DNA from 2 places in the Nocardia brasiliensis ATCC 700358 genome. Region 2 is predicted to be linked to the other one. Evidence: predicted binding sites of a transcription regulator. Region 2 holds the regulator's gene; the other holds the start of a gene.

Region 1 (4,248 bases), 350 kb from region 2:
CCGAGATCACCGGTTTCGGTCCCGGCACCGTGACGCTCACCATCCCCATCCGCCCCGAACTCGGCCAGCAGTTCGGCTTCGTGCACGGGGGCGTGCTGTCCTACGCGGCCGACAACGCGCTCACCTTCGCGGGGGGCACGGCACTCGGCGCCAACGTGCTCACCGGTGGATTCACCATCACGTATCTGCGACCGGCCGCCGGAGTGCGACTGCGAGCCGAGGCGACGGTGATCGACGCGACCCGCCGCCAGGCGGTGGTCCGCTGCGAGATCTACGCCGAAAGTGCCGACGGCACAAGGGTGTTGTGCGCGGTGGCGCAGGGCACCACGCGCTCGGTCGACCGCGCGCTCGAGCCACCCGACGCGTAGCCCGGCCGGGCAGACGAGGGGTTGCCCGGCCCGGTGACACGGCGGAGGGCCGGGCACGGTGTGTGCCCGGCCCTCCGGTTCCGGATCAGGCGCTGGCGGCGAAGGCCGGTCCGTCCAGGGCCGGTTCGGCGACCGGCTCGATGGCGTAGGCCAGGATCTCCGCCACGTCGCCGACGGGGCGGACGTCCAGTGCGGCAAGCACTTCGGCCGGGACGTCGTCCAGGTCCGGCTCGTTGCGGGCCGGGATGAACACCGTCTTCAGACCGGCTCGCTGCGCGGCGAGCAGCTTCTGCTTGACCCCGCCGATCGGCAGCACCCGCCCGTTCAGCGTGACCTCACCGGTCATCCCGACATCGGCGCGCACCTGCCGGTCCAGTGCCAGCGACACCAGGGCGGTGACCATGGTGACGCCCGCGGACGGACCGTCCTTGGGCACCGCGCCCGCCGGGAAGTGCACGTGGATATTGCGATCCAGCACCGACGGCTCGATCCCGATCTCCTCGAGATGCGAGCGGACGTAGGTCAGCGCGATCTGCGCGGACTCCTTCATCACGTCACCCAGCTGCCCGGTCAGGGTCAGCGACCGCTCACCCTCCGCGGCGTTGGCCTCGATGTAGAGGACGTCGCCGCCCAGCCCGGTGACCGCGAGTCCGGTGGCCACACCCGGGACCGCGGTGCGTTCCACCGAGTCCGGGGTGAACCGGGGACGGCCCAGGTAGTCCTTCAGATTGCCGAGGTCGATCGTCAGCGATTGCTCGGACTGCACCAGCGCGTCGTAGCCGAGATCCGCGCCGTAGCCGAGTTCGACGACCTCGGATTCTGTTGTCGCCGTGCCGGTTCCGCCCTCGGACAGCCGAGTCGCAGCCTTGCGCAACGCCTTCGCGATGAGCCGCTCCAGCTGCCGCACGCCGGCTTCCCTGGTGTAGTTCGCCGCGATCTCGCGCAGCGCCGCGTCGGTCACGAGCACCTCGTCGGCGGTCAGCGCGTTGCGTTCCAGCTGCCGGGGCACCAGGAAGTCCCGCGCGATGGCGACCTTGTCGTCCTCGGTGTAACCGTCGACGGTGATCAGTTCCATCCGGTCCAGCAACGGGCCGGGGATGGTCTCCATCACGTTGGCCGTGGCGATGAACAGCACGTCGGACAGGTCCAGGTCCAGGTCGAGGTAGTGGTCGCGGAACGTGTGGTTCTGCGCCGGATCCAGCACCTCGAGCAGCGCGGCAGCCGGGTCGCCCCGGAAGTCCGAGCCGACCTTGTCGATCTCGTCCAGCAGGACAACGGGATTCATCGATCCCGCCTCCTTGATGGCACGCACGATCCGGCCGGGCAGCGCGCCGACGTAGGTGCGCCGGTGCCCGCGGATCTCGGCCTCGTCGCGCACGCCGCCGAGGGCGACCCGCACGAACTCGCGGCCCATGGCCCGCGCCACGGATTCGCCGAGCGAGGTCTTACCGACACCGGGCGGACCGACCAGCGCGAGCACCGCGCCGGAGCCACGCCCGCCGACGACCTCCAGCCCGCGGGCGGCCCGCCTCGACCGCACGGCCAGGTACTCGACCATCCGGTCCTTCACCTCGTCCAGGCCGTGGTGATCGGCGTCCAGGACCGCGCGGGCGGCCGAGACATCGGTGCTGTCCGTGGTTTTCACCGTCCACGGCAGTTCGAGCACGGTGTCCAGCCAGGTCCGGATCCAGCCGGATTCCGGGCTCTGATCGCTGGCCCGCTCCAGCCTGCCGACCTCGCGCAAGGCTTCCTCCCGCACGTTGCCGGGCAGGTCGGCCTGCTCGATCCGGGTGCGGTAGTCGTCGGCGCCGTCGGGTTCGTCCTCGCCGAGTTCCTTGCGGATCGCGTTGAGCTGCTGGCGCAGCAGGAACTCGCGCTGGCTCTTCTCCAGGCCCTCGCGGACGTCGTCACTGATCTTCTCGGTGACCTCGGCCTCGGCGATGTGGTCCTTGGTCCACTCGATCAGCGTGTGCAAACGCTGGGTGACGTCGGGGGTTTCGAGCAGTTCGCGCTTCTGATCGTTGGTCAGGTACGGCGCGTAGCCCGCGGTGTCGGCGATCGCGGACGGGTCGGTCAGCTGGTTGACCGCGTCGATGATCTGCCAGGCCTCGCGGCGCTGCAGCACCGAGACCACGAGCTTCTTGTATTCGGCGGCCAGCTCTTTGGTCCGGCCGTCCGCGGGCGATGTCTCGACTGGTTCGGCCTCGACCCACAGCGCGGCGCCCGGCCCGGTGACCCCGTGGCCGATCTTCGCGCGCCGTTCGGCCTTCAACACGGCCGCGGGCGCGCCGCCGCGCATCCGGCCGACCTGTTCGATGGTGGCGACCACGCCGTAGGAGGCATAGCCCTCGGTCAGGCGCGGCGCGAGCAGCACGGCGTCCGTCTTGGCGGCCCGCGCGGCATCGATCGCGGCCTGCGCCGATTCGTCCAGTTCGATGGGCACGACCATGCCCGGCAGCACGATCGGATCGGTCAGGAACAGCACCGGCAAGTTCTGAGGTGTAGTCACGTCTTCGACCCTTCCAAAAGTTGAGCGATACCAACTCAACCCCACCCCCACCCCCTTTGTTCCGCCCGAAGCCCCTGTTCGCTGACGGCGAAGACGACGGGGGCGTGGCGTCCCGGACCGGGTGCGGGTCTCACCCGGGTCCGAGGGGCGCGGGGGTCACGAACGCTGCGGCTCGAAGTGCAGGGCGATGATGCCGCAGTCGAAGGGGGTGGCGCCGACGGCGCGCAGGCGCTGGTAGGCGCCGGGGGCGAAGACCGGCAGGCCGGTGCCGATGGCGGTGGCGTTGACGAAGAGGTGGATTTCGTCGATGAGTTCCGCGGCGAGCAGGGCCGAGACCAGGGTGCCGCCGCCGTAGACGATCAGGTCGCCGCCGGGCTGGGACTTCAGGTCGTTGATGATCTTCGCCAGGTCACCGCCCGCCACCGTGGCGTTCTCCCAGGGGGATTCGGTGAGCGAGTTGGAGATGACGACCTTGGGGGTGTTGTTCATCCAGTCGATGGTTTCCTGGTCTTCGCCGTCCTCCGGGGTCCGGGAAGCCCAGGTGGGGATGAAGCCCTCGGCCAGGTTGCGGCCGAGCACGATGGTGTCGACCGGCTCCATGATCTTGGTGATGTAGGCGCCGACGTCGTTGGTCCAGGGGAACGTCATCCAGTCCATCTCGCCGTTCGGGCCCGCCATGTAGCCGTCGACGGTGGTCTGGACCTGGAGCTTGAGCTTGCGCATCGGATTTCCTTTCGAGGCCGGGCCCGGTGCGGGCCCGCTGTTCTGGTGTGCGTTCACAGTGCCGGAGGGGGCTTACGGATTGTTTACGGTTGTTTCCGATCTGCACGGTCCATGCGCGATACGCGGCTCGCGTCCCACCGAACCGGCCCGTCCTGCTCTATCGTTGATCCGGCTGCGCCGCAGGTCGGACGCGGTTTCTCGGTAACCCTGCGCCGAGGGGAGCACAGTATGACGGGATCGAGCCGCGACGGCAGACCGGCCGCGGTCGTGCTCGCGGTGGTCGCCGCGCTGATCGTGGTCCCGTCGGTGCTCGCCGCGCTCGTGCCGGTGCGGGAGACGACGCTGGCCGCCGACGCCGAGATCGCGCTCACCGCACCGGGGGAGGCGCCGGACACGATCGAATTCGGCGGCGTCGGCGGGTGGCAACGCCGCCCGACCGGCGACCAGACCACCGCGGTGCTGGTGGCGCCGAGCGGCGCGCGCCTGGCGGTCAGCGTGGTGGACGGCGTCACGGACTTTCCCGCCGCGGCCGCGTGGCGGTTACGGGTGCTCGGCGTGCAAGGCTTCGACGGTTCCTTCGACGGCGGAGAGATCAAGACGCCCAACGGGTTCGGCGGGCCGACCTGCCGCGGCACGGACCGCGCCGGG
Region 2 (4,248 bases):
GCGGAGTACGCCAACTACCGGCGCCGCGTCGAACGCGATCGCAAGACCGCGATCGATGCCGCCAAGGCCGCCGTGGTCACCGAATTGCTCGGCGTGCTCGACGATCTCGATCGAGCCCGGGCACACGGCGACCTCGATGCCGGACCGCTCAAGTCGGTGGCCGACAAGCTGGCCGCCGCCCTGCAGAAGCAGGGCCTCGAGGAATTCGGTTCGGCGGGTGAGCCGTTCGACCCGACCCTGCACGAGGCCGTGCAGCACGAGGGTTCCGGGCACGAACCGGTGATCGGGCTGGTCATGCGCAAGGGCTATCGGTTCGGCGACCGGGTGCTTCGGCACGCGCTCGTCGGGGTAACCGATGCGGTGGCCGAGCAGACCGGGTCTGCGCAGACAGAGGCATCGGATGCTGATGCCGGTGCGAACAAACAATAACGGCGCGGCGCGCCGCAACCCCAGGACTGTGAGAGGAGGAGATATCCGGTGAGTCAACGGGAGTGGATCGAAAAGGACTTCTACAAGGAGCTGGGTGTCTCCTCCAGCGCCTCACAGGACGAGATCAAGAAGGCGTACCGCAAGCTCGCTCGCGACTTGCATCCGGATGCCAACCCCGGCGACAGCAAGGCCGAGGAACGGTTCAAGACCGTCAGCGAAGCGCATGCGGTGCTGTCGGATCCGGCGAAGCGCAAAGAGTACGACGACACCCGGAAGTTGTTCGCGGGTGGCGGATATCCGCGCGGCGGCGGGTTCACCCCCGGTGCGGGTGGCGGCTTCTCGCAGGACTTCAACATCGGTGACATCTTCGGCAACGCGAACGCGGGCGACGGTGGCCTCGGTGACCTGCTGGGCGGCCTGTTCAACCGGGGCGGCACGCGGACCGCGAGCCGCCCGCGCCGCGGGGCCGACGTGGAGACCGAGACGACCCTCGGTTTCCGGGAGGCCGCGCAGGGCGTCACCGTTCCGCTGCGGATGACCAGTCCGTCGCCGTGCACCACCTGTCACGGCAGCGGTGCCAAGCCGGGCACCAGCCCTCGGGTCTGCCCGCACTGCAACGGAACCGGCATCATCAGCCGCAACCAGGGCGCCTTCGGTTTCAGCGAGCCGTGCGATGACTGCCGGGGCACCGGCTCGATCATCGACGACCCGTGCGTCGACTGCCATGGCAGCGGCATCCAGAACCGGACTCGGACCATCACGGTGCGGATCCCGCCGGGTGTCAGTGACGGCCAGCGGATTCGGCTCGCCGGTCAGGGCGAGGCCGGGTTGCGCGGCGCGCCGTCGGGCGATCTGTTCGTCAGCGTGCACGTCAGCCAGGACAAGGTCTTCGGCCGCAACGGCGACGACCTGACCCTGGTGTTGCCGGTCAGTTACAACGAATTGGTGCTCGGCACAACGGTTTCCGTGCCGACACTGGAGGGGCGCGTCGGTGTCAAGGTGCCGCCCGGCACCGCGGACGGCCGCATCCTACGGGTGCGCGGCCGGGGCGTGCCCAAGCGCGGCGGCGGCGCCGGTGACCTGCTGGTCACCGTCAAGGTCGCGGTGCCGCAGAAGTTGGATGACAACGCGGCCGAGGCGCTGCGGCGCTACGCGGACGCGGAAAAGGCCAGCGGATTCGATCCACGGGCAGGATGGGCAGGTGCTTGATGTCCAATGATCCGAAGCGGGCGTCCGGTGGGGCGTCACGAGCCGAGTTCTTCATGATCTCGGTGGCGGCTCAACTGGCGGGCATGCACGCGCAGACGCTGCGCACCTATGACCGACTGGGACTGGTTACGCCACAACGTACTTCGGGTGGCGGGCGACGCTACTCGACCAGGGACGTCGAACTGCTGCGCGAGGTGCAGCGGTTGTCCCAGGACGAGGGCGTCAACCTGGCGGGCATCAAGCGCATCATCGAGCTCACCAATCAGGTCGAGGAACTGCAACAGCGCGTCGCCGAGCTGGCGGCCGAGCTGGATCGGCTGCGGGCGGGCTACCGGCCCGATCTCTCGCCGCCGCAACGCAGTACCGCGCTGGTGGTGTGGCAGCCCCGTAATCGTCGCGGAAGCTAGATCTCGCGCAACAACGCTGAATACGGCTGGCTAACCATCGGGCCCCTTGTCCCGGCACACAATTCGTGTTCCGAGGTCAGGGGGCCCGACGGCGTTGCGGGAGCATCGTTCGCAAGGTTTGCCAAAGGTAAGCCGAGAGCCGGTGTGCGGCAGCGCTTCGCGTATTCGATCCGCGCGGTCCTGCTCCGCGCCGAATTTCGCCGCCGACCCCCGCGGTCCCGCCGTGCCCGGTGTCTGCTCGGGTGACCAACGGACTGTCCAGAAGTTGCCGCGTGATCGCTCCAGGCCCGAGTTTTTCAAAGTGGGCCTTGCAAATTCAGTGTGTCTGTGACCGATTTCACCTGTTTTTACGGTCTTTCAGTCTGTTTGCTCGGCGTTTCACGCTGCGGATCCTCGTTTCAGGGGAATTACACGCTTGATGTTTAAACGGAGGATTCCGTAGCTGGCAAACCTCGCATACACTCCTTGGCAACGGCTGCTGACGAGTGTCCCGCAGCACCTCACTCGCCGGCACAGCTTTGTGTTCGAGTGCGAAATGGGGTTGTGACACAAATGGATTCGCGGACTGTCGCTTTGATCAGAACGACGTTCAAGGCGGTTGCTGCGGAGGAAGGGGGGCAGGAGAAATTAGCGAGATCGTTCTATTCGATCCTCTTCACCGACTACCCCCAAGCCCGCGATTTCTTCCCGGCAGCCATGGACGCACAGCGTGATCGCCTTGTCAAGGCCATCGGCTACGCGCTGGACCGGCTCGAGGAGCCGAACAAGCTGTTGCCCTTCCTCGCCCAGCTCGGGCGCGACCATCGCAAATACGGTGTGCAGCGCGAGCATTACGCCGCGGTCGCCAACTCGCTGAAGACCGCGATGCGGCTCTACGCGGGCACCGAGATGTGGACCGACGAGGTGGACCGGGCCTGGGACGAAGGCCTGACGATCATCGGCGACACCATGATCGGCGCCGCGGAGAAGGAGACCACGCCGCCGGTCTGGACCGGTACCGTCGTGGAAAGCCGTGCGGTACTGCGTAATCTGTCCATCGTGCGGCTCCAGCTCGACCAGCCGATGCAATACGCCGCGGGCCAGTACATGAGCGTGCAGGTGCCGTCGCGGCCCCGGATGTGGCGCTATATGTCGCCCGCCGTGCCGGCAAATGCCAACGGCGAGATCGAATTCCACATTCGCAGCGTGCTCGGCGGCTGGGTCAGCTCGGCCATCGTCGGCCACACCGCGATCGGCGACAAGTGGCTGCTCGGCGCGCCGCTCGGCGGGCTCGGCATCCCGCGCAACGCGAAACGCAAGATGCTGATGGTCGGCTGCGGCACCGGTATCGCGCCGCTGCGCGCCCAGTTGATGGCGATGGCGCAGCGCCGGACCAACCCGAAGGTGCACCTGTTCGTCGGCGGCCACCATCCGTGCGACCTCTACGATCTCGACACGCTCAACAGCCTCGCCGTCGCGAACCGCTGGCTGACCGTGACGCCGGTGACCGAACACGAGGAAAACCCTTGGTGGTACCAGGATTCCGGCGCGCTGGCGCCGAACTGGACCGGTTTGGAGCCCCGGTTGACCGGACAGATCGGCAAGGTGGTCTCCGGCTACGGCGCCTGGGCCGACCGGGACGTGCAGATCGTCGGTTCACCCTCGATGGTGCAGACCACCAAGTTCCGCCTGATGGCCGCGGGGACGCTCACCAAGAACATCCGCCACGACCCGCTGTTCTGACCGGCCGTCCGGGATTTCGACCCCTCCCGTAATCCCGGACCGATCCGGAATCCGGCCGTGCCCAGTACCGCGGCCGGATTCCGGTCTCCCGGGCGCTCGGCGGGTGACAAACCCGAGCCGGGTTACAAACCCTCGAATTGGATGAGCTCCGGCGGAGTTCCGGTTTCCAGCAGGCGGTCGACGGTCGCGCTGACCATCCGCGGCGACCCGCAGACCAGCACCTGGTGATTCTCGAAGGCGCCGTGCGAGCCGACCACTTCGGCGAGCGTGCCGAACAGCATGTCGTCCGGCGGGAAGCCGATGTCGACGCGGCTGTGCTCGTACCACTCGTCCACCCAGCTCGGGTCGTCCGGGCTCTCCACCACGGGAATGACCGTGAGCCAAGGCAATTCATCGGCGAGCAGGTACAGCATGTCGGAGGCGTAGAGCTCACGCGGGGAGTGCCCGCCGAAGAACAGATAGGTGCGCGGCGGTTCCGGCG

What was found. Region 2 encodes HspR, which represses chaperone genes until heat shock. Its sites were predicted from a motif close to ANNTGAGTNNNNNNNACTCANNT; they were not measured.
Region 1: the regulator HspR is predicted to act here: its motif matches at 2,896-2,918, upstream of lon (endopeptidase La).

Annotation. Positions count from the first base shown of each region.
Region 1 is NC_018681.1:9,362,326-9,366,573, forward strand. Features, by position in the region: gene O3I_RS41940 (PaaI family thioesterase) at 1-368, shown strand, start outside; gene lon (endopeptidase La) at 454-2,817, opposite strand; gene O3I_RS41950 (dihydrofolate reductase family protein) at 3,034-3,600, opposite strand; gene O3I_RS41955 (hypothetical protein) at 3,829-4,248, shown strand, end outside.
Region 2 is NC_018681.1:9,009,830-9,014,077, reverse strand. Features, by position in the region: gene grpE (nucleotide exchange factor GrpE) at 1-429, shown strand, start outside; gene dnaJ (molecular chaperone DnaJ) at 478-1,638, shown strand; gene O3I_RS40365 (heat shock protein transcriptional repressor HspR) at 1,638-2,045, shown strand; gene O3I_RS40360 (FAD-binding oxidoreductase) at 2,598-3,767, shown strand; gene O3I_RS40355 (FAD-binding oxidoreductase) at 3,890-4,248, opposite strand, start outside.